Regions from separate parts of the Arthrobacter sp. UYP4 genome, predicted to be linked through region 1. Evidence: riboswitches for the same ligand, from Rfam matches in the RefSeq annotation. Region 1 holds a riboswitch; each other region holds the start of a gene.
What was found. A riboswitch is a leader RNA that binds a small molecule or an ion and turns the genes downstream of it on or off. The one in region 1 is predicted to bind cyclic di-AMP.
Positions count from the first base shown of each region.

Region 2: linked by a shared signal. The riboswitch ahead of AC0Z9V_RS03400 (C40 family peptidase) and the one ahead of AC0Z9V_RS13085 (LysM peptidoglycan-binding domain-containing protein) in region 1 are both predicted to bind cyclic di-AMP.
Region 3: linked by a shared signal. The riboswitch ahead of AC0Z9V_RS12090 (NlpC/P60 family protein) and the one ahead of AC0Z9V_RS13085 (LysM peptidoglycan-binding domain-containing protein) in region 1 are both predicted to bind cyclic di-AMP.
Region 4: linked by a shared signal. The riboswitch ahead of AC0Z9V_RS17755 (C40 family peptidase) and the one ahead of AC0Z9V_RS13085 (LysM peptidoglycan-binding domain-containing protein) in region 1 are both predicted to bind cyclic di-AMP.

Region 1 covers NZ_JBXAVU010000003.1:192,114-196,816, forward strand. The annotation lists gene acs (acetate--CoA ligase) at 1-1,924, shown strand, start outside; gene AC0Z9V_RS13085 (LysM peptidoglycan-binding domain-containing protein) at 2,025-2,963, opposite strand; cyclic di-AMP (ydaO/yuaA leader) riboswitch at 2,967-3,148, opposite strand; gene AC0Z9V_RS13090 (hypothetical protein) at 3,262-3,498, opposite strand; gene AC0Z9V_RS13095 (glycoside hydrolase family 6 protein) at 3,562-4,703, opposite strand, start outside.
Region 2 covers NZ_JBXAVU010000001.1:723,554-728,256, forward strand. The annotation lists gene AC0Z9V_RS03390 (alpha/beta fold hydrolase) at 1-622, shown strand, start outside; gene AC0Z9V_RS03395 (NAD-dependent epimerase/dehydratase family protein) at 619-1,587, shown strand; gene AC0Z9V_RS03400 (C40 family peptidase) at 1,716-2,582, opposite strand; cyclic di-AMP (ydaO/yuaA leader) riboswitch at 2,585-2,769, opposite strand; gene mutM (bifunctional DNA-formamidopyrimidine glycosylase/DNA-(apurinic or apyrimidinic site) lyase) at 2,902-3,864, opposite strand; gene rnc (ribonuclease III) at 3,865-4,602, opposite strand; gene rpmF (50S ribosomal protein L32) at 4,677-4,703, opposite strand, start outside.
Region 3 covers NZ_JBXAVU010000002.1:746,613-751,315, reverse strand. The annotation lists gene serC (phosphoserine transaminase) at 1-665, opposite strand, end outside; gene AC0Z9V_RS12095 (iron-dependent transcriptional repressor DtxR) at 918-1,616, shown strand; cyclic di-AMP (ydaO/yuaA leader) riboswitch at 1,746-1,915, shown strand; gene AC0Z9V_RS12090 (NlpC/P60 family protein) at 1,921-2,775, shown strand; gene AC0Z9V_RS12085 (NlpC/P60 family protein) at 2,797-3,681, shown strand; gene AC0Z9V_RS12080 (HNH endonuclease) at 3,903-4,400, shown strand; gene mobA (molybdenum cofactor guanylyltransferase) at 4,397-4,703, shown strand, end outside.
Region 4 covers NZ_JBXAVU010000010.1:14,433-19,135, reverse strand. The annotation lists partial or broken gene AC0Z9V_RS17770 (hypothetical protein) at 1-75, shown strand, start outside; gene AC0Z9V_RS17765 (hypothetical protein) at 79-855, shown strand; gene AC0Z9V_RS17760 (metal-sensitive transcriptional regulator) at 998-1,339, opposite strand; cyclic di-AMP (ydaO/yuaA leader) riboswitch at 1,719-1,931, shown strand; gene AC0Z9V_RS17755 (C40 family peptidase) at 1,934-2,818, shown strand; gene AC0Z9V_RS17750 (cytochrome c oxidase assembly protein) at 3,014-3,991, shown strand; gene AC0Z9V_RS17745 (DsbA family protein) at 4,112-4,703, opposite strand, start outside.

The DNA.
Region 1 (4,703 bases):
GACGACGCCGAAAGGACAGGCCGCGCTGCAGGACGAGGCCGAACGGCTCGCGTTCTGGGCCGAGCAGGCCGCCCGGCTCGAGTGGCAGGACCCCTGGGACACCCTGCACACCTTCGAGAAGGCGACCCCGCAGGAGGACGGGACGCTCAGCGTGCCCGTTCTCGAGTGGTTCTCCGGTGGCACGCTCAACGTCGCCGCCAACTGCGTCGACCGCCATGTGCGGGCCGGGCGCGGCGACACGGTGGCGCTGCACTTCGAGGGCGAGCCCGGCGATCGCCGCACCGTCACCTACGCGCAGTTGCAGGACGAGGTCTCACGGGCCGCGAACGCACTGCTGGCCCTCGGGATCGGCAAGGGCGACCGCGTGGTGATCTATCTCCCGGTCCTCGTCGAGACGGTCGTGGTCACCCTCGCGTGCGCCCGGATCGGCGCCGTGCACTCCCTCGTGTTCGGCGGGTTCTCGGCGGAGGCACTGCGCTTCCGCGTCGAGGACACGGGCGCGAAGCTGCTCGTCACCACCGACGGCCAGTACCGCCGGGGGACGGCCGTGCCTGTGAAGGACAACGCCGACGCCGCGGTATCCGGTCGGAACAGCATCGAGCACGTGCTCGTGGTGCGCCGCACCGGTTCCGACGTCAGCTGGACCGGAGGCAGGGACGTCTGGTGGCACGACGTCGTCGACACCGCGTCACCGCACCACGAACCGGAGGCGTTCGACGCCGAGACGCCCCTGTTCATCATGTACACCTCGGGGACCACCGGGAAGCCGAAGGGCCTCGTGCATACGTCCGGCGGCTACCTCACGCAGGCGTCGTGGAGCTTCGAGCACCTCTTCAGCAATCCCGATCCGGCCCTGCGGGATCGCGACGTCCACTGGTGCACCGCTGACCTGGCCTGGGTCACCGCGCACACCTACGAGCTGTACGGGCCGCTCTCCAACGGTGCCACGCAGGTCCTCTTCGAGGGCACACCGAACACGCCGCACCCGGGCCGCCACTTCGAGATCATCGAACGCTACGGCGTCACGAGCTACTACACGGCGCCGACGCTGGTCCGGTCACTGATGGGCTGGTTCCCCGACGGCGTCCCGGCCGGCTACGACCTCTCGAGCATCCGCGTGCTGGGCACCGTCGGCGAGGCGGTCAATCCCGAGGCGTGGCGCTGGTTCCGGAAGAACCTCGGCCGCGACGAGGTGCCCGTCGTCGACACCTGGTGGCAATCCGAGACCGGCGCGACCGTCCTCTCCCCCAGCCCCGGGGACACCGACTTCAAGCCCGGCTGCGCCGCTCGCGCCCTTCCCGGGGTCAGCACGCGCATCGTCGACGACGAGGGCCGGCCGGTGCCTCCCGGCGTGCAGGGCCTGATCGTGGTGGATCGCCACGGCCCGGCCATGGCCCGCACCGTCTGGGGGGATCCCCAGCGCTACCTCGATTCCTACTGGCGGAAGTTCGCCGCGCAGGGCTGGTTCCTGGCGGGCGACGGCGCGCGGTACGACGACGACGGCGACACCTGGATCCTCGGGCGCGTGGACGACGTCATCAACGTGTCGGGCCACCGGCTGTCCACCATCGAGATCGAGTCGGCGCTGGTGGCCCACCCCCTGGTGACGGAGGCCGGCGTCTGCCCCGTGACGGATCCGCTGACGGGCCACGCGATCGCCGCGTTCGTGGTGCTCTCGGCAGGGGCGGACGCATCCGGCGACGTCACCGCGGCCCTGCGCTCGCACGTGGCGGGCGCCATCGGACCCATCGCCCGTCCCTCGTCCGTCGTCGTCGTCCCCGACGTGCCCAAGACACGCTCCGGGAAGATCATGCGGCGCCTGCTCACCCAGCTCCATGAGGGCACGGCCCTCGGGGATACGACGTCCCTGCAGAACGAGGGCTGCATCCCCGGCATCCAGGCCGCCCTGGCAGCGCGGGGCTGAGTCCCCGCGTCGGTCGGCGCCTCTGTCGGGCGTTAAAGAAAGGAAGCGGCAGGGCCCCGTCCAAGCACCTGCCGCTTCCCGCGTGTGGTCCGTCGGGTTGCTAGCCGGCAACCCGGACGAAGGATGCTCCCGGCAGGTCCGAGAGGGGGTGCTGCATGGTGAGGTTCGACCCGTTCATGCCGCTGCTGATGACCTGGCCGCCGCCGACATAGATGGCCACGTGGCCCGCCGTGATGACGATGTCGCCGGCAGCAGGGGTGGCCACCGTCGAACCGAACTGGAAGAACTGCGAGGGACCGAGGTCTCCCACGGAGATGCCCGCTGCCCGCAGGGCGTTCTCGACCAGTACGGTGCAGTCCTGGATCGCGCCGGCCTGCAGCTGCGCCTGGGCGGACGCCACGAGGGTGCCCGCGACGCCGCTGGATGCCACCGGCGTGATGTCTGCCGAGGCGAGGTACACGCCCGAGCCGGGCGCGGTCGACACAGCCGGTGCCGGGGCGACGGCGGCTGCCTGCTGGACCTCCGCCGCGGGAGCGACGACGGCTGCCTGCTGGACCTCGGCGGCGGGAGCGACGGCCACGGGGACCGACACGGCCTGGGCCGGAGCCTGCGCCGCACCGCTCGCGGGGATCACCACGGTGTCGCCGGGGAAGATGATCGAGGCGAGGGAGAGCCCGTTGGCCGCGAGGACGGCCGTCAGGTCGGCGCCGTAGGTCGCTGCGATGCCACCGAGGGTGTCACCGGCGACGACGGTGTGGGTCGCATCGGCTGCGGGAGCGACCGCTACGGGAGCGACTGCTGCGGCGGGCGCCGCTGCGGGTGCTGCGACGGCTGCGGGGGCGGTCGAACCCTGCTCGGTGTAGGAGCCGGCGTGCGCGGTGCCGACAGCGCTGAGCGCGAGGCCCGAGGTGATGGCGACGACGGCGACGGGGCGGCCGACGGTGGTGGCGTGCGCCTTGGCTGCCTGCGACAGTCCCTGCATCGCGAGGTTGCCGTCGACTGCGGCACGGTGGCGCGCAGGGGAAATCTTTCGGAACATGGATGAATACCTCTCCCATGCCTGCGGGGTGAGCTGTCGGGTTCGGATGGGAGTCACCCGGCCGCGGTCAGCGCCGTATCCGGCGATGTTCAGCGACTTAACCCCGAGGACGCCGGCAGGAGGGCCGCACGCCCGGTGGAACTGTGGTTCCCCCGTCCCCGCCTCGGTGTTTGCGAACGAATCCCGATCGGCGGCAGGGCTCGGCAATCCGTCCGGGAGCGCCTCACTCCGGCGGAGGCACCCGATGACGATACCCAGTGCTCCTCCGGTTTGTCACATTTCCGTAACGGCGCGTACCCTACGCGCCGGTGCGGAACGACCACCAGCGACGCACGGCGGCGAGCGTGCCACCCGCGCTGAACGCGAGCAGGACGATCTGCTGCAGGTAGAACCCATGGCTCTCGACCGCACCTGTGCCGCCCGCGCCCAGCGCGATGCTGGTGGCCAGGGTGACGGTCAGCACGAGACCCACCCAGGAGAGCGTGCTCCAGAGCATCCGTTCCCGCAGGCGGCCCGCAGATTTCCAGCTGTCCATCCCCTCAGCGTAGGCGTCCGGAGAGCGTGCGCGGCCCACGGACCGCGCACGCTCTCCGGTCCGCTACGGCCGTACGGGCGCGCTGGCGTTCGCGATCAGGTCCAGCGCCTGCTCGGGGAACCAGGCACCGGCCGCAGGATCCACGCGGCCCCACTCCGGGTCCATGCCCCCGTTGTCCGTCAGGCCGCGACTGCACTCCCCGTCGGACTCTCCCGGGACCTTGATCCAGAGGAAGGCGTCGGCGAGTTCGTTGCCCGTGTCGGAGGTCGGGAGGTAGCCGAGTCCGCGGCCCGGAGGATTGCACCAGACCTGGGGATCCGGGTAGGCGACCGACGGGACCCAGGGGCCCCGTCCGTTCCGGCTCGTGTCGATCACGAAGTGTGCGAGCTCGTCCGACGACGGTGCGTTCGGAGCACCGGCGACGTGCTGCGCGTACCACGCGTCCGTCAGCCCCCAGGTGGAGAAATCGGCGGGCGAGGCCGGGTAGTACTGGCTGGCGCAGGATCCGTAGGCCCCGGGGTCGATCTCGGTGGCGTAGTGGATGCACTGCGACACCCAGCTGCCGAACTTCAGCTGCCGCTCGGTGAGCTCGTAGTTGGAGACGTTGAGGAAGAAGCCGTCGGCCTTCTGTACGCCGGCCTTCACGAGCCGGCTCGAGATCTCGCCCGTACCGAGCCAGGCGCTGTGGGTGCCGTCGAGGTAGACCTTGGTGTCGGGCAGTGCCTTGAGGCGGTCCACCGCATAGTTGAGCATCTCGAAGCGTTCCGCTGCAGCGCTCGCGGCGTCCGCCTCTGCCGGCTGGCACCACTCGAGGGCGCCGTCGAGCCCGCGGTACCAGGGGATGATGCCGAGGCCGTCCGGTTCGAGGATCACCATCGCCGCCCTGTCCTGGATCCCGGCGGCGAGCGCGTCGATCCAGGCCTTGTAGCCAGCGACGTCGGTCGCGCCACCGGCGGAGTACTGCGAGCAGTCGCGGAACGGCAGGTTGTAGGCCGCCAGCACGGGGACCTGCCCCTTGCCCGCGGCGCGGTGCGTCGTGTTGCGCACCTGCTGGGTGACGGCCTTCGGATCGCTCCCGGTGACCCAGACGGCCTGCGGCGTCGAGACCATGGCACCGAGGCTGTCGGCGGTGGCACGATCACCCGAGGCTCGCAGGTCGGCGATCTGCCGGTGGGCCTCGTGGTAGTGGCTCTTCTCCGGGATGT
Region 2 (4,703 bases), on a different contig from region 1:
CGGCAACGGCGTGTGCGTGGGTCTCCCGGTGCACGGCGCACGCGTCGCGGTCAGCCCGCTCGACGGCACGGGTGAGGCAACCGGCGAAGCCACCGGGACTCCCGGCGTGACGGGCGAGATCCTCGTCGACGCTCCGCACGTCAAGGATCGCTACTTCCGCCTCTGGCGCACCCAGGAGGACTCGGCACGGACGCGCCCGTGGCATCGCACCGGCGATGTCGGCCACTTCGACGCCGACGGCCGCCTCTGGGTCGAAGGACGGCTCGGCCACGTCATCACCGCACCGGGAGGGGTGGTGACCCCGGTGGGACTCGAGCAGTCGCTGGAGGCACTCGACGGCGTCCGCCTCGCCGCTGTCGTCGGCGTCGGCCCCTCCGGCGCGCAGGCTGTGGTGGCGGTCGTCGAGACGACGACGCCGGGTCGTCGTCGCCCCCGGCTCGCTGATGCGTCGCTCGCCGCTGCCGCCCGCGATGCGGCCGGCGCGCGCGGCGTGGACCTCGCTGCGGTCGTCTCGGTCCCCGCGCTGCCGGTGGACATCCGGCACAATGCGAAGATCGACCGCGCACGGGTCGCGGCCTGGAGCGGACGGTTCCTCGCCGGCGGGCGGGCCGGCTCCCTGTGACCGTCCTCGTGACGGGCGCCAGCGGGATGCTCGGCCGCGCGGTCGCCGGACAGCTCCTCGCCGACGGCCACGACGTTCGGTGCTTCCAGCGCCGCCCGTCGGGTGTCGTCGGTGCCGCCGACGTACTGGGCTCCATCGAGGACGACGCGGCGGTGACCGCCGCGGTCCGGGGGTGCGACGCCGTGATCCACCTCGCGGCGAAGGTCTCCTTCACCGGCCGCGCCGCCGACTTCGACAGGACCAACGTGGACGGGACCCGGCGCCTGCTCGATGCCGCCCGGCGCGCCGGCATCCCCGACGTCGTCCACGTCTCCTCGCCCTCCGTGGCGCACGACGGCACGTCCCTGGTCGGCGCGTCCGCCGGTCCCGCGGACCCGGGGACCGCACGAGGCGACTACGCCCGGACCAAGGCCGCGGCGGAGGTGCTGGCGCTGCGACGCTCCACGGCGTCGTTCCGCGTCGCCGCGGTGCGCCCGCACATCGTCTGGGGACCCGGTGACACGCAGCTCGTCGAGCGCGTCGTCGACCGGGCCCGGCGGGGACGGCTGCCGCTGCTCGACGGTGGCACCGCACTGATCGACACCACCTACGTGGACAACGCGGCGTCGGCGATCGTCGCCTGCCTCGCCCGTATCGGCGAGGCGCAGGGCCAGGCCTTCGTCGTGACCAACGGTGAGCCGCGGCCCATCGCGGAGCTGCTCGCAGGGATCTGCCGCGCCGCCGGCGTCCGCCCACCGGCATGGTCGGTGCCCGGATCGGTAGCACGGGCGGCGGGGACGGTCATCGAACGCGCCTGGCTGGCGCTCGGCCGCGCCGAGGAGCCGCCCATGACCCGCTTCCTGGCCGAACAGCTGTCCACCGCACACTGGTTCGACCAGCGGCGGACCCGGGCCGTGCTCGACTGGACGCCGGGGGTCAGCATCGACCAGGGGTTCCAGCGCCTCGCGGCGCACTACGGCGGCTGAGGACGCGGGCCCGGGCGGGAACGCGCCGCCACGGCCTCTCGCCGGGTACGCGGAAGGGCGGGATGCCCCGCATCCCGCCCTTCTGCGTACCTGTACCTGGGACGACCGGCTGACGCCGGTCGCGATTCCTAGCGGGTGTAGTACCCGTCCACCGACATGGCGTTGACCGAGTGCACCAGCGTGCCCTGCGAGGGGTTCAGGGCGCTGACCATCTGGCCGTTGCCGAGGTAGATACCGACGTGGCTTCCACCGTTCTGGCTCACCAGGTCGCCCGGCTGCGGGTTGCTGGTGGGGGTGAGAGCAGCGAACTGCGACCAAGTGGTGCGCGGCAGGCTGATGCCGTTCTGCGCGTAGACCCACTGCACGAAGCCGGAGCAGTCCCAGCCGCCGAACGAGGTTCCGCCGTACACGTAGCCCGAGCCGATGCCCTGCATGGCCGTGCCGACGATGCCTCCGCCGGCGGGGCTGATCGAGGCGGACTGCGTGCTGAGTCCGGTGGTGTTCCCCGAGAAGACTGCGGGTGCTGCCACGGGTGCGGGTGCCGCCACGGGTGCCGGTGCCGCGATCGCTGCGGGGGCAGCGACGATCGTTGCGGACTGGGCGGAGTACTGCTGGGGAGCGGCAGTACCGGTGAGCGCGAGGGCCTGACCCGGGTAGATGACCGAGCTGTAGCCGAGTCCGTTGGCCGTGAACAGCGTGTCGAGGCCGACGCCGTGCGAGGCAGCGATGCTGCCCAGCGTGTCGCCGGCCTGGACGGTGTAGGTGCCCGCCGCGACGGTGGACGCCGCGACCTGCTCGGGTGCGGCCTGCAGGGTGATCTCGCCTGCGGCACTCGCGGGGAGCGCTGCGCCGAACATGATCCCGGATGCTGCGACGACGACGGCGGCGGGCTTGCCGGCCACCGAGGCACTCGCGGAGATCGCGCGGGAGGCGGTGAGAAGGGGGTTGGTGCGCGTGGGGACGGCCCGGTGGCGCGCTGAAGTGCTCTTGGACATGATCATGCCTTTCCCAATGCCTGCGAAGTTAGCTGTCGGGTTCGGATGGGACATCCGGACGTGCTGTTCTCGTTCCAGCGAACATGCGCTGGTCGACACGCGTCTTTACCCCTAGGACTCAGGACTGAGTCCGCTATCGGTTCCCCCGCCCCTGTCGAATGTGTAGTGCGAACGGTCCGTCCTCATCGACAGGGTTAGGCAGAGTGAGGAGGGGCGCCCCTCCGTTGTGGAGCGGGCGCGGGGTCAACGGTACCCGTTGAGCTTCCGGTTGTCACGTTTGGGTTACGGCGCCGACGGTGCCATAATCCCCCCGCGCCGACTAGGCCCGAGCGTTCCGCGGCCTCGGCTGGCAGTACGGGCAGAGGGACGATGACCTGTTCATGAAGGCTTCGCGCCGGATGAGGGTCGAGCGCCCTTCGGCTGCGCAGCGACGGCAGGGTTGCCCGGCACGGCCGTAGGCTTCGAGGTCGCGGGCGAAGTAGCCCGACGCGCCGTTGACGTTGACGTACAGCGCGTCGAAACTCGTGCCACCGGCGTCCAGGGCCCGGGTCATGACCGTGGTGACCGCCTCGACGATACGGAGGGTGTCGGGACGGCGCAGAGTGTCCGTGGGGCGCGCGTAGTGGAGTCTCGCCGCCCACAGCGCCTCGTCCGCGTAGATGTTGCCGATCCCCGAGATGAGGCCCTGGTCGAGGAGGGCACGCTTGAGGCCCGTCCTCCGCTCGCGGAGACGCCGGTGGAAGGATTCGACGGAGAACGCGGGATCGAGCGGGTCACGCGCGATGTGCGCGGCCTGGTGCGGGATGAGAGGCAGATCCGTGTCTCCGCGACCACCCGGCGCGCCGTCGGCGGTGGGCTCGAGATCGGCGACGAACATGCCCCCGAAGATCCTCTGGTCGACGAACCGGAGGTCGGCGGGGAGCGGGGCACCCTCGTCGTCGACGGCGGTGGAGAGCCGAAGGCGCACCTTCAGGTGTTTCTCGAGGGGGGCCTCCAACTCCTCGATGAGCAGCTGACCGCTCATGCCGAGGTGCGCCATCAGTGCGACGTGCGGGACGTCACGGGGGGCGTCCGGGTCCTGGAGGGTCATCCAGAGGAACTTCCCGCGCCGCACCACGTCCGTGACGCGTGCTCCGGTGACGTTGCCGCGGAAGTCCTCGACGCCTGCGACGTGGCGTCGCAGCGACCGCGGGTCCACCACCTCGACGGCCTCGACGGTGCGGCCCGTGACCCAGCGCGCCAGCCCACGCCGTACCACCTCGACCTCGGGCAGTTCAGGCACTCAGGGTCCGGGGGGCGCTGCGGGCGCGTCGTGCGGTTCGCCGTCGGGCGTCGTCCCGGGCCCGGGTGCGAGCAGCTTCCAGGAGGCGGCAGCAGCCTCCTGCTCCGCCTCCTTCTTCGAGTGGCCGCACCCGGAGCCGTACTCGACGCCGCCGATCACGAGGCGCGCGGTGAACGTACGGGCGTGGTCGGGACCGGCGCCCACCACCTGGTAGTCGATCAGGCCGAGCCGGCGGGCGGCCGCGGTCTCCTGGATGCGGGTCTTCCAGTCCGTGCCTTCGCCGAGGACAGCGGAGTCGCGCAGGAGCGGCCCGATGAGCCTCATGACCATGGCCCTCGCGATCTCGATCCCGTGGCTCAGGTAGGCAGCACCGATGACGGCCTCCATGGTGTCCGCGAGGATGGATGCCTTGTCCCGGCCGTTGGTGAGCTTCTCGCCCTGTCCGAGCAGCACGTGACTGCCGAGGTCGAGCGTGCGGGCCACTCCGGCGAGCGCCCTGGTGCTGACGACGGCGGACCGCCGCTTGGCGAGCTCACCCTCGGAGAGGTCGGGGTTGTCCCGGTACAGGGCGTCGGTCACCGAGAGGCCGAGCACCGAGTCGCCCAGGAATTCGAGCCGCTCGTTGGTGGGGATCCCGCCCTTCTCATAGGCGTAGGACCGGTGCGTCAGGGCAAGACGAAGCGTCTCGGTGTCGATATCGACACCGAGACGCCTCGTGAGTTCTTCTGTATTCTTCACAACCGCATCAGCTGATCCAGCATCGAACGGGTGCCCACTGCAGCACCGGGCATGCAGCGGGCCGCACCCCGTTGTCAGACGTCGGCTACCTTGCGGCCCTT
Region 3 (4,703 bases), on a different contig from region 1:
TCGATCCGGGCCGCCCGCTCCAGCGCTGCGGGGGAGAAGAGGCCCAGCCACAATCCGCCGTCGGAGGCGAAGTTCTTCTGCGGGGCGAAGTAGTAGACATCGGCCTCGGAGACGTCCACGTCGAGGCCGCCGGCCGCGGAGGTCGCGTCCACGAGGACCAGGGCGCCGTCGTCCGCGCCCTCGACCCGTCGAACGGGAGCCGCGACACCCGTCGACGTCTCGTTCTGCGGCCAGGCGTAGGTGTCCACGCCCGCTGCGGCCGCCGGATCGGGGCGCGTACCCGGCGGGGCCGTGATGATGTCCGATGCCTCGAGGAACGGCGCCCTGGTGGTGGCGGAGGCGAACTTGGAGCCGAACTCGCCGAAGGAGAGGTGCTGCGCCCTGTGCTCCACGAGCCCGAAGGTGGCGACATCCCAGAAGGCCGTCGAGCCGCCCACCCCGAGGACCACCTCGTATGCCTCGGGTGCGCCGAAGAAGGTGCTCAGACCGTCCCGCACGCGCCCGACGAGTTCGCGCACGGGAGCCTGGCGGTGCGACGTGCCCAGCAGGACCCGTCCCGCGGACACGAGGGCGTCGATCTGTCCGCTCCGGACCTTGGACGGACCGGCGCCGAACCGGCCGTCCGACGGCAGGAGGTGCTCGGGGATGCGGGGCAGTTCGGTCATGGGTGCTCCAGCTGTTTCGGCGGCGGGTATCGCCCTCATTCTGCCCGAGGAGCCGGTGGCGCTCCATTTGTTAACACCGCAGGCGGAGGATGCGGCGGGGACGCCGTCGCCGCCCCGGTCGATTGCCGGGGGAATCGCACCATGGGTTAACCTTGGGAGGCGTGGGGCGGAACAGGTCGTGGCGGCCGTGGACCCCCACCGGCGTGAGGCATCCCAGCCGCGCACCCGCACCGCACCAAGGAGCTGACCCGCATGACGGACCTCATCGACACCACCGAGATGTACCTGCGGACCATCCTTGAACTCGAGGAAGAGAACATCGTCGCCCTGCGGGCGCGCATCGCCGAACGGCTGCGCCACTCGGGACCCACGGTCTCCCAGACCATCGGACGCATGGAGCGTGACGGACTGGTGGTCGTCTCGGGTGACCGGCACCTCGAGCTCACCGAACTGGGACGGCACCGGGCCACCGGGGTCATGAGGAAGCACCGCCTCGCGGAACGCCTCCTGAGCGACGTCATCGGGCTCGACTGGGCCTACGTGCACGACGAGGCCTGCCGCTGGGAGCACGTGATGAGCGAACGCGTCGAGCGCAGGCTCTACGAACTCCTGGGCAAGCCCTCCGAGTCGCCCTACGGGAATCCCATCCCCGGCCTCGAGGCCATCGGCGGCGTCCAGTCCGAACTCTTCACCGACGGCGTGGTCACCCTGCTCTCCGCCATGGGCACCTACTCGCCCGAGAAGCCGGTCACGCTGGTGCGCCTGGCCGAGCCGATCCAGGTCGACCCGGAACTCCTGACCCAGCTCGACGAGGGCGGCCTGCGGCCGGGTGCACGCCTCAGCCTGGAGTCGGTGGGCGGGTACGTCTCCGTCCGCGTCCCCGGGGTGGAAGGTGCGCTCGAGCTGCCTCCGGAGGTCGCCTCGCACGTGTTCGTCTCCGTCGCGTCCTGAGTCCGGCACGGCTCCGTCATCAATAACACACCATTCCGTGACCGTAACGTGACATACCGCGATATCTGAGGTAGCCTCCATCTTGTGCCAAATTCGCTCTAGATCCGGCACCCTCCTGCAAATCGCCTAGCTCTGCCATTGCCGGAGGTCCGTCCGCACCATCGCATGGCAGAGGCGGGGGAACCAATTTTCGGGTTTCTGTTCCAGAAATCCTTGGGGTTAAGTCGCTGTTTCCGCAGCGGCCGGGTGACTCCCATCCGAATCCGACAGCTCACCTCGCAGGCGTTGGGAGAGGCAATCCAACGTGTCCAAAAGCTCTTCGCCGGGCCGCCACCGCGCGCCCCGGGACGTCAGTCCGCTGACGGCCCTGTCCACAGCAGCAGCATCCAATGCCGGATCGGTCGGCCGCCAGGCAGCCGTCATCGTCGCGGCGTCGGGCCTGGTCCTGACCGCGGGACTGCCCGCCCAGGCTGCAACCGCCGCCGAGCGTGAAGTCCAGTCCTCCGCAGCGTTGACCGTGAGCCGCGTCGTGTCGGCCGAGGTCACCGTGCCGGCCACCGCGACGGTCTCCTTCGATCGCGTGGCCGTCGAGGTCACTCCTGCTCCCGAGGTCGTCGAGCCGCCGGCTCCCGTCGTCGAGGCCGAGCCCGCCGTCGTCGTCGAGGCTCCCGCCGCGGTCGTGGCGCCCGCTGCTCCCGTCGAGGTCGCTGCTGTCGAGGCCGCTCCCGCCGCGGCCGCTCCTGTCGAGGCCGCTCCCGTCGCACCCGTGGTCGCACCCGCCGCCGTGGCGCCCGCACCGGTCGCCGTCGCCGAGCCCGTCGTCGCACCGGCACCCGCGCCTGTCCAGTCCTCCGGTGTCGCTGCCGGGCTGGTCGCCTCTGCCTACGGCCAGATCGGCGTCGCCCAGGACTGCACCGCGATGGTCGAGACCGCCCTGCGCTCCGTCGGCAAGTCCGTCGGCGATCTCGCACCCGGCCAGTTCTTCCAGTTCGGCGACGTCGTCGGATCCCCCGCTGCGGGTGACCTGGTCATCACGGCGGGCCACGTCGCGATCTACGTCGGTAACGGCCAGGTCATCAGCGGTGGCCTCAACGGCATGAACACCGGCCTCCACAACCTCTCAGACCTTCCCGGCGCCGGCTTCGTCCGCGTCCGCTAGAACCCCTTCGGAGAAACCACCATGTCTTCACGCGCCATCATCGCCCGCCACCGCAGCGAAACCCAGGACACCGCCGGCCTCTCGGCCCTCGCCAAGGCCGTCACCACCGGCGGCATGGGCCGCCAGGCCGCCGTCATCGCCGCGGCCTCCGGCCTCGTCCTGACGAGCGGGGTCGCAGCCAACGCCGCGGACCTGCAGCCGCAGCGTGACGCCGCAGCGTCCAGCGTCACGGTCACGTCGGCCCGCGCGGCCGTCGTCGCCTCGTCCGAGACCGCCGTCGCCTTCAACATGACCCCGGTCAAGGTCACCGCCAAGCCGGTCGTCGTCGAGGCGCCCGTCGCCGAGCCCGCCCCGGTCGTCGAGGCACCCGTCGCCGAGGCTCCGGCACCGGTCGTCGTCGAGGCACCCGTCGCCGACGCTCCGGCACCCGTCGTCGTCGAGGTGCCGGTCGCACCGGCTCCCGTCGCCGCGGCCGTCGCGGCCCCCGTCGCACAGGCCGCCCCGGTCGCCGTGGCTGCTCCCGCCCCGGCTCCTGCTCCCGCCCCGGCTCCTGCTCCCGCCCCGGCCGCCTCCTCCGGAGTCGCGGCGACCATCGCCGCCGCGGCCCAGGGCCAGCTCGGCGTCATGCAGGACTGCACGCGCCTGGTCAGCAACTCGCTCGCCGCCGCGGGCATCAACTTCCACGGCTGGCCGGCAGGCTACCTCTCCCTCGGCCGCACGGTGGGCGCAGGCGAGGCCATCCCGGGTGACCTCATCTACTACGCCGACGGCGGCATGGGCATGGCCCACATCGCTGTCTACATCGGTGGCGGCCAGGCCGTCCACGGCGGCTTCAACGGCAACACCACGGTGATCGCACCGGCAGAGCTCGGCTCGGGCGGCGTCTACATCCGCGTCGGCGGCTGATCACCCCAGCGACTCACGATCGAGGAACCGGCACGGACGTGCCGGTTCCTCTGTCGTTGGGCGGCGGTAGCCCGACGCCGTGCGGCGCGTCAACCCGTCCCCGCACCGGTTCGCCGCACGCCGGTCTCCGGCTTACCCTTGCAGTGTCAATCCGAAGCTCTTCTCCCGTACCCCGGGATGGCAACCGGTTGCGGGGAACAGGTCAGCAATGAGGCCACCGTATGCGCACTCTTGTTCTGAATGCAGGGTATGAACCACTGGCGGTCGTCACGTTCCGCCGGGCACTCGTGCTTGTCCTCACCGGCAAGGCCAGCGTCATCGCGGAGGACGACGAGCCGGTCGTCGGACCCACCGAGATCCTCGGACGGCCGTCCGTGATCCTGCTCAACAGATACGTCAGGGTCCCCTACCGGCACGACGTCACGGCCACGAGACGCGGGGTCCTGCGGCGGGACAACCACCTGTGCGCCTACTGCGGCAAGACGGCCTCGACCATCGACCACGTCCTGCCGAGATCGAGGGGTGGGGGCGACACGTGGGAGAACCTTGTGGCCTGCTGCCTGAAGTGCAACAACGCCAAGGGGGACAAGACGCTCGCCAGCCTCGGCTGGAAGCTGCGCGTCGTCCCGCTGCCCCCGCGGGGGCCCCAGTGGCAGATCCGCGAGCTCGAGAAGCCTGCCCCGCAGTGGAGCGAGTTCCTCACGGAGACCGCCGCGTGATCCCCGACGCCCCCCGATTCGATGCGATCGTCCTGGCGGGCGGCCGCTCCACGAGGCTCGGCGGTGTGCCGAAGGCGGGACTCGTCCTCGACGGAGCGACGCTGCTGCAGCGCACGTGTGCTGCCCTCGCCGATGCGGAGCGGCTGACGATCGTGGGACCGGAACCGGACGGCGGCGCCCGGCCCTCCGGGGAGGGGCCGCCGTCGTTCGTGCGGGAACACCCGCCCTTCGCCGGACCGGCCGCCGCCGTCGTCGCCGGATTCCGGGCCGGGACCGGTGGGAGGGCGCCGTGGTGTGCCGTGG
Region 4 (4,703 bases), on a different contig from region 1:
CCGCTGCGAGGACAGCGACCTGCGGAGAACTTCGAGACAGAGCTGCACGTGCCGGATCAAGGGATAGGGAGATAGCGCATGAACCATGACACACCCGATGGGGCAGAGGGGCTGTTCCGACCGCAGTTGCAGTCAGCCCTTGCCGTCGCAGGCAGGCTCGGCGAAATGCTCGCCCGTCAGCGCGCAGAGCGGAACGAGCAGATGCTGCGCGCCCAGGACGCCGAGCGTCGACAGCTCCAGGAGCGGTTCGAAGCCGAACGAGCCGTCATGCGTACCCAGCTCGGCGCTGTTTACCAGCCGCAGTTCTGGGAAGCGGCCAGACCTGAGGACATCGCCTCCCAGCACGCCCTCGCACAGCAGTGGGAGCCGTTCGATGACATGGCCCGCCTTTCCCGCGAACACATGCACGACGAGATCCGCACACGGTACAACCTGACTCCTGAGGAGTACCTTGAGGGGCGCCAGCAATCGGCCCGACAAGTGATGGCCGACGCCCCTAAAAGACAGGAAGCAGTCCGAAACTGGGATGCGCAGCGCGACTACGTAGAAGCTGAGCGGCAGTCCGCGGTCGTCGTAACCGAGGACTGGCAGAACGACGTCGACACACAGAACGCAGCAGCCAACGCCAAGGAACTCTGGGACACAGGCGACCGCAGGGCTAAACTCGCAGAATTCCTCACCGAACGAGTCGGAACCACAGACATTGGGCGAGAAGGAGTCGCCGCCGTCCTCGCAGCCGACCTCAGTAACGGGACACCACCATCGGCGGCAGTGAAAGCCGTCAAGCATTCCGTCCGCCGCCCAAACGGGTCCGAACCCGAACACATAAACGAAAGAGGCTTTGGTGTGGGCTAGGCCCCGAGGCGCAAAAGGGAGATACCGATAAGAGCGCGATTGTGTGACGCTTCCTTATCCAGCCACGCTATAGAGCCACGTTGTGGCGACGCCGATAAGCGACCTTTGGGTAGTAAAGGTGCGTCGTGGATGAGGTAAGCAGTTAACGCAGTAGGCGACCTATTGCACGAGTGGCTTCCTTGATTTTGGCGTCGACGGTATCGGTGCCCGCTTGGCCGGGTGTGCCATGTGTGCGTGCGGCTTCATGGGCGGCATCTGCGACGCAGTGGGTGAGATGGCTTTCCAATAATCCGAGGCTGAGCGCATGCATGGCGTTGTTCACGGCGGCGACCTGGGTGAGAATGTCAATGCAGTATTGGTCTTCATCAACCATGCGGGCTATTCCGCGGACCTGACCTTCGATGCGCTTGAGCCGGCGCAGGTAGGCGCCCTTATCGGTTGCATATCCGTGTTGATGAGGTGTTGCCCTGGTGAGCGGGTCCATGTAGTCGGCTGGTTGTGCCGCGCTAGCAGTGTTGATGCTGACCTTCGGTGCGATGTGGTTGCTCATAGTCGTTCCCCTCAACATCATCGGCGGGTTGCTGACCGGCGCAGGAAGCCGTTGATGTGGTCTTCGGCCATGCGAGATACACGGCCCTCACCAGTATCTGTCAACGAGCACGGGCAGGTGAATGAACAACAGAAGCAGAAGTTCCGCAGGCCTCTGTTAGCGGCCCTCTAGTCGGCGTGTCGTGGCAACATGCCGACCCTCGTTATGCGAACGTGACATCAAATACCATCCTGGGGTATTCTCCTCAGGTGATCCCGGCACCCGTCGAGATCGCTCTCCCACGCAGAATGCCGAGCCCTGCCGCTGCTACCGGGATCCGTTCGTACAATCCATACGGCAGGGACGGGGGAACCACGTTTCCACCGGGTCACCGCACCTTCGTGTGTTGATCCTCGGGGTTAAGTCGATCCATCAGTTCATTCCTGTGCTGCATCCTTGCGTGCTGCCATGGGACCAGGTTGAGGACGGCCGGGTGACTCCCATCCGAACCCGACAGCTCACCCCGCAGGCATGGGAGAGGCAATCACCATGTCACGTCCGTCCATTTCTGCGCGCCACCGCGCCGCCGTCACCCACTCCATCGCCCTCGAGGGCCTGTCGTATTCCGCGAAGACCAGCGCTGTAGCACTGGGCAAGCCGGCCATCATCGCAGCTGCAACCGGCGGCCTCGTCTTCGCTGTTGGAGCCCCCGCCGCCCAGGCCGGCACCTACTCGCAGGACGCCTCCAGCACCGTCACAGCGCAGGCCCCCGCCGCCGCTGCTACAGGCGTCTACACGGTTGCCTCCGGCGACACCATGGGTGCCATTGCCGCCAAGCACGGCGTGAATCTCGATGCTCTGCTGGCAAGCAATGGCCTGTCCTACGCCTCGGTCATTTTCCCGGGTCAGCAGATCCAGCTTTCCGGTGTTGCCTCTACCAGTGTTGCTGTCAGTGCAGCCGCTGTTCCCGCTGCCGCTCCCACCAGCCAGGTCTTCTACAGCGCACCGGCCGCAGCCCCGGCTCCCGCTCCTGCAGCACCTCAGCCCGGATACTCCCTGACCTCGTCCACTGTCGCCCCGATCGCCCCGGCAGCTCCCGCAGCGCCGAGTGTTCCCGCGAGTGGCGTCGGTGCGGCCATCGTGGCATCGGCCTACGCCCAGATCGGGTCCATCCAGGACTGCACTGTTCTTGCTGAGCGGGCACTGCGCTCGATCGGAAAGAATGTCGGAGACCTCGGCCCCATGCAGTTCCTGCAGTACGGAACTGTCGTCGCCACCCCGGCCCCCGGTGACCTCGTGGTCCGTCCGGGTCACGTCGCGATCTACGTCGGTGGCGGCAAGGTCATTAGCAGCGGCATGAATGGTGCGAACCTCACCATGGAACACCCCCTGTCCGACCTCGCCGGATCGACCTTCGTGCGCGTCGCAGGCTAACTTCACCCTCCGGTGAGGTGGTTGCCCTCAAGCTGAGATAGCGGTGAGTGCCCTGGACGGGGGCACTCACCGCTATTTCCTTGCCCGCGCGTCTCCGCTTTTCGGGTTGCGGTGCAAGTTGACCGGGCGTGCGGTTCCTAGATATTTACGAGCTAGACCTGGGCGAGAGCGTGACGTTGAGATGGTTGTGTATCAGTGAATGATCCGTGGGTTAGCGGGCCGGTCTGGATACCGGAGGCCCCGCCATCGTGGGCGGCCTACCTAGCGCCGACCCTGCAGCCGATCCCGCTGATCCCCGGAGTCGCTCTGGTCCTGGGTGTGTTCTACCTGGCCGGCGCGATCCGCCTGTGGTCGATGGGCCGTTCCTGGCCTGTGTGGCGGACGGTGATCTTCCTGGCGGGCTGCGCCATCATCATGATCACCATGGGCGCCGGCGTCGAAGGCTACGGTCTGCGCATGTTTTCCGTCTTCATGTTCCAGCAACTGACGCTCATGATGGCCGTCCCTCCGCTTCTGGTCCTGGGTCGGCCCGGCACCTTGTTGCTGCGCGCCACCCCTCATCATGGACTTGGGCGCCCGATCCTCCGGCTCGCTCATGCGGGACTGCGCTCAAGATCCGCTCGGATCGTCCTTCATCCGGCGTTCATGATCCCGGTGTTCCTTGTCAGCTTCTACGGGGTCTACCTCAGTGGTATCGCCGACGCGATGCTGCCGTCCTGGTACGGGCACATCACCCTTGAACTGCTGTTTTTGATCTCCGGGGTGCTCTTCACCGTCCCCGTGCTATCGACGGACCCTCTACCGGTGAAACAGTCCCACTTCGGCCGGTTCCTCGACATTTTCGCCGAGATGCCGCTTCATGCGTTCTTCGGCGTCGTCCTGATGATGGCGACCACCCCTGTCGTCGATTTCTTCGGCACGCTGCCCGCTGGGTGGGACGTCGACCCGCTTACCGATCAGGGCATCGCCGGCGGCTTGGCCTGGTCCTACGGGGAACTGCCTTCGGTGCTGATGCTGCTGATCATCATGGTGCGCTGGCAGCGCGACGACACCGTGACCTCACGGGCTATTGACCGGAAGCACAATCGGGAGGGAACACCGGAGCTCGACGCGTACAACGCCTACCTCGAGCAGCTCAGGCAACGCTCTGAACGCCATGATCGGCGACGATAAGACGACCCCGGCCTGCGAGCAGCACGACTGACGCAGCGTCCACATCACTTAGCCCCTGGAGCTCTTGTGCCTCGGACCCAAGACGTGGTGCTGGTGCTCGAAGGGAAGGCCTGCGGATCGCTAGCTTGCGACGAGTCGAACCGCCTCGCGGAAGTCATCCAGTGACGTCAAAGCATTATGGTTCTGATCATCAAGAAGGATCAGCGCCGGGGCTCGGGTTACGCCGACGCCAACAGCTTCGATCCGGTCGGCCTCGATGAGTGACTGCACGTCGGAGCTTTGCATGTCGGCTTCGAATCGTGCGCTGTCGAGCCCGAGCTCACGGGCAACGCCCAGATAGGTGTCCACGGTGGCACGGGTGTGCAGGCGGGGAAGTTCCTGGGCGTCCGGGCTCAGCGTGATTGCTTCCAGGAAGGGAAGGAAGCAACCCTGACGGTCTGCGGCTTCCAGTGCTGTCGCACCCAAGTGCGCCTGGTCGTTTGAGGGCAGGTGACGCGCGACGAAAGTAACGCGTCGGGAGTAGTCCGCCCGGAGGTTGGAGAGAAACTCCTGAATGGAGATGGTGCCCGGCGCGTACAGGTCGATGAATTGCACCAGAACGGCCCGCTCGTGGGAAGCGCGCGAGACCAATCGATCGCTCGCGACGATCGCGCCCCGCAAGGCACTTTGTTGTGTCGCTCGTTCAGTCGAAGTCGAAGCAGACGCTGGCCGA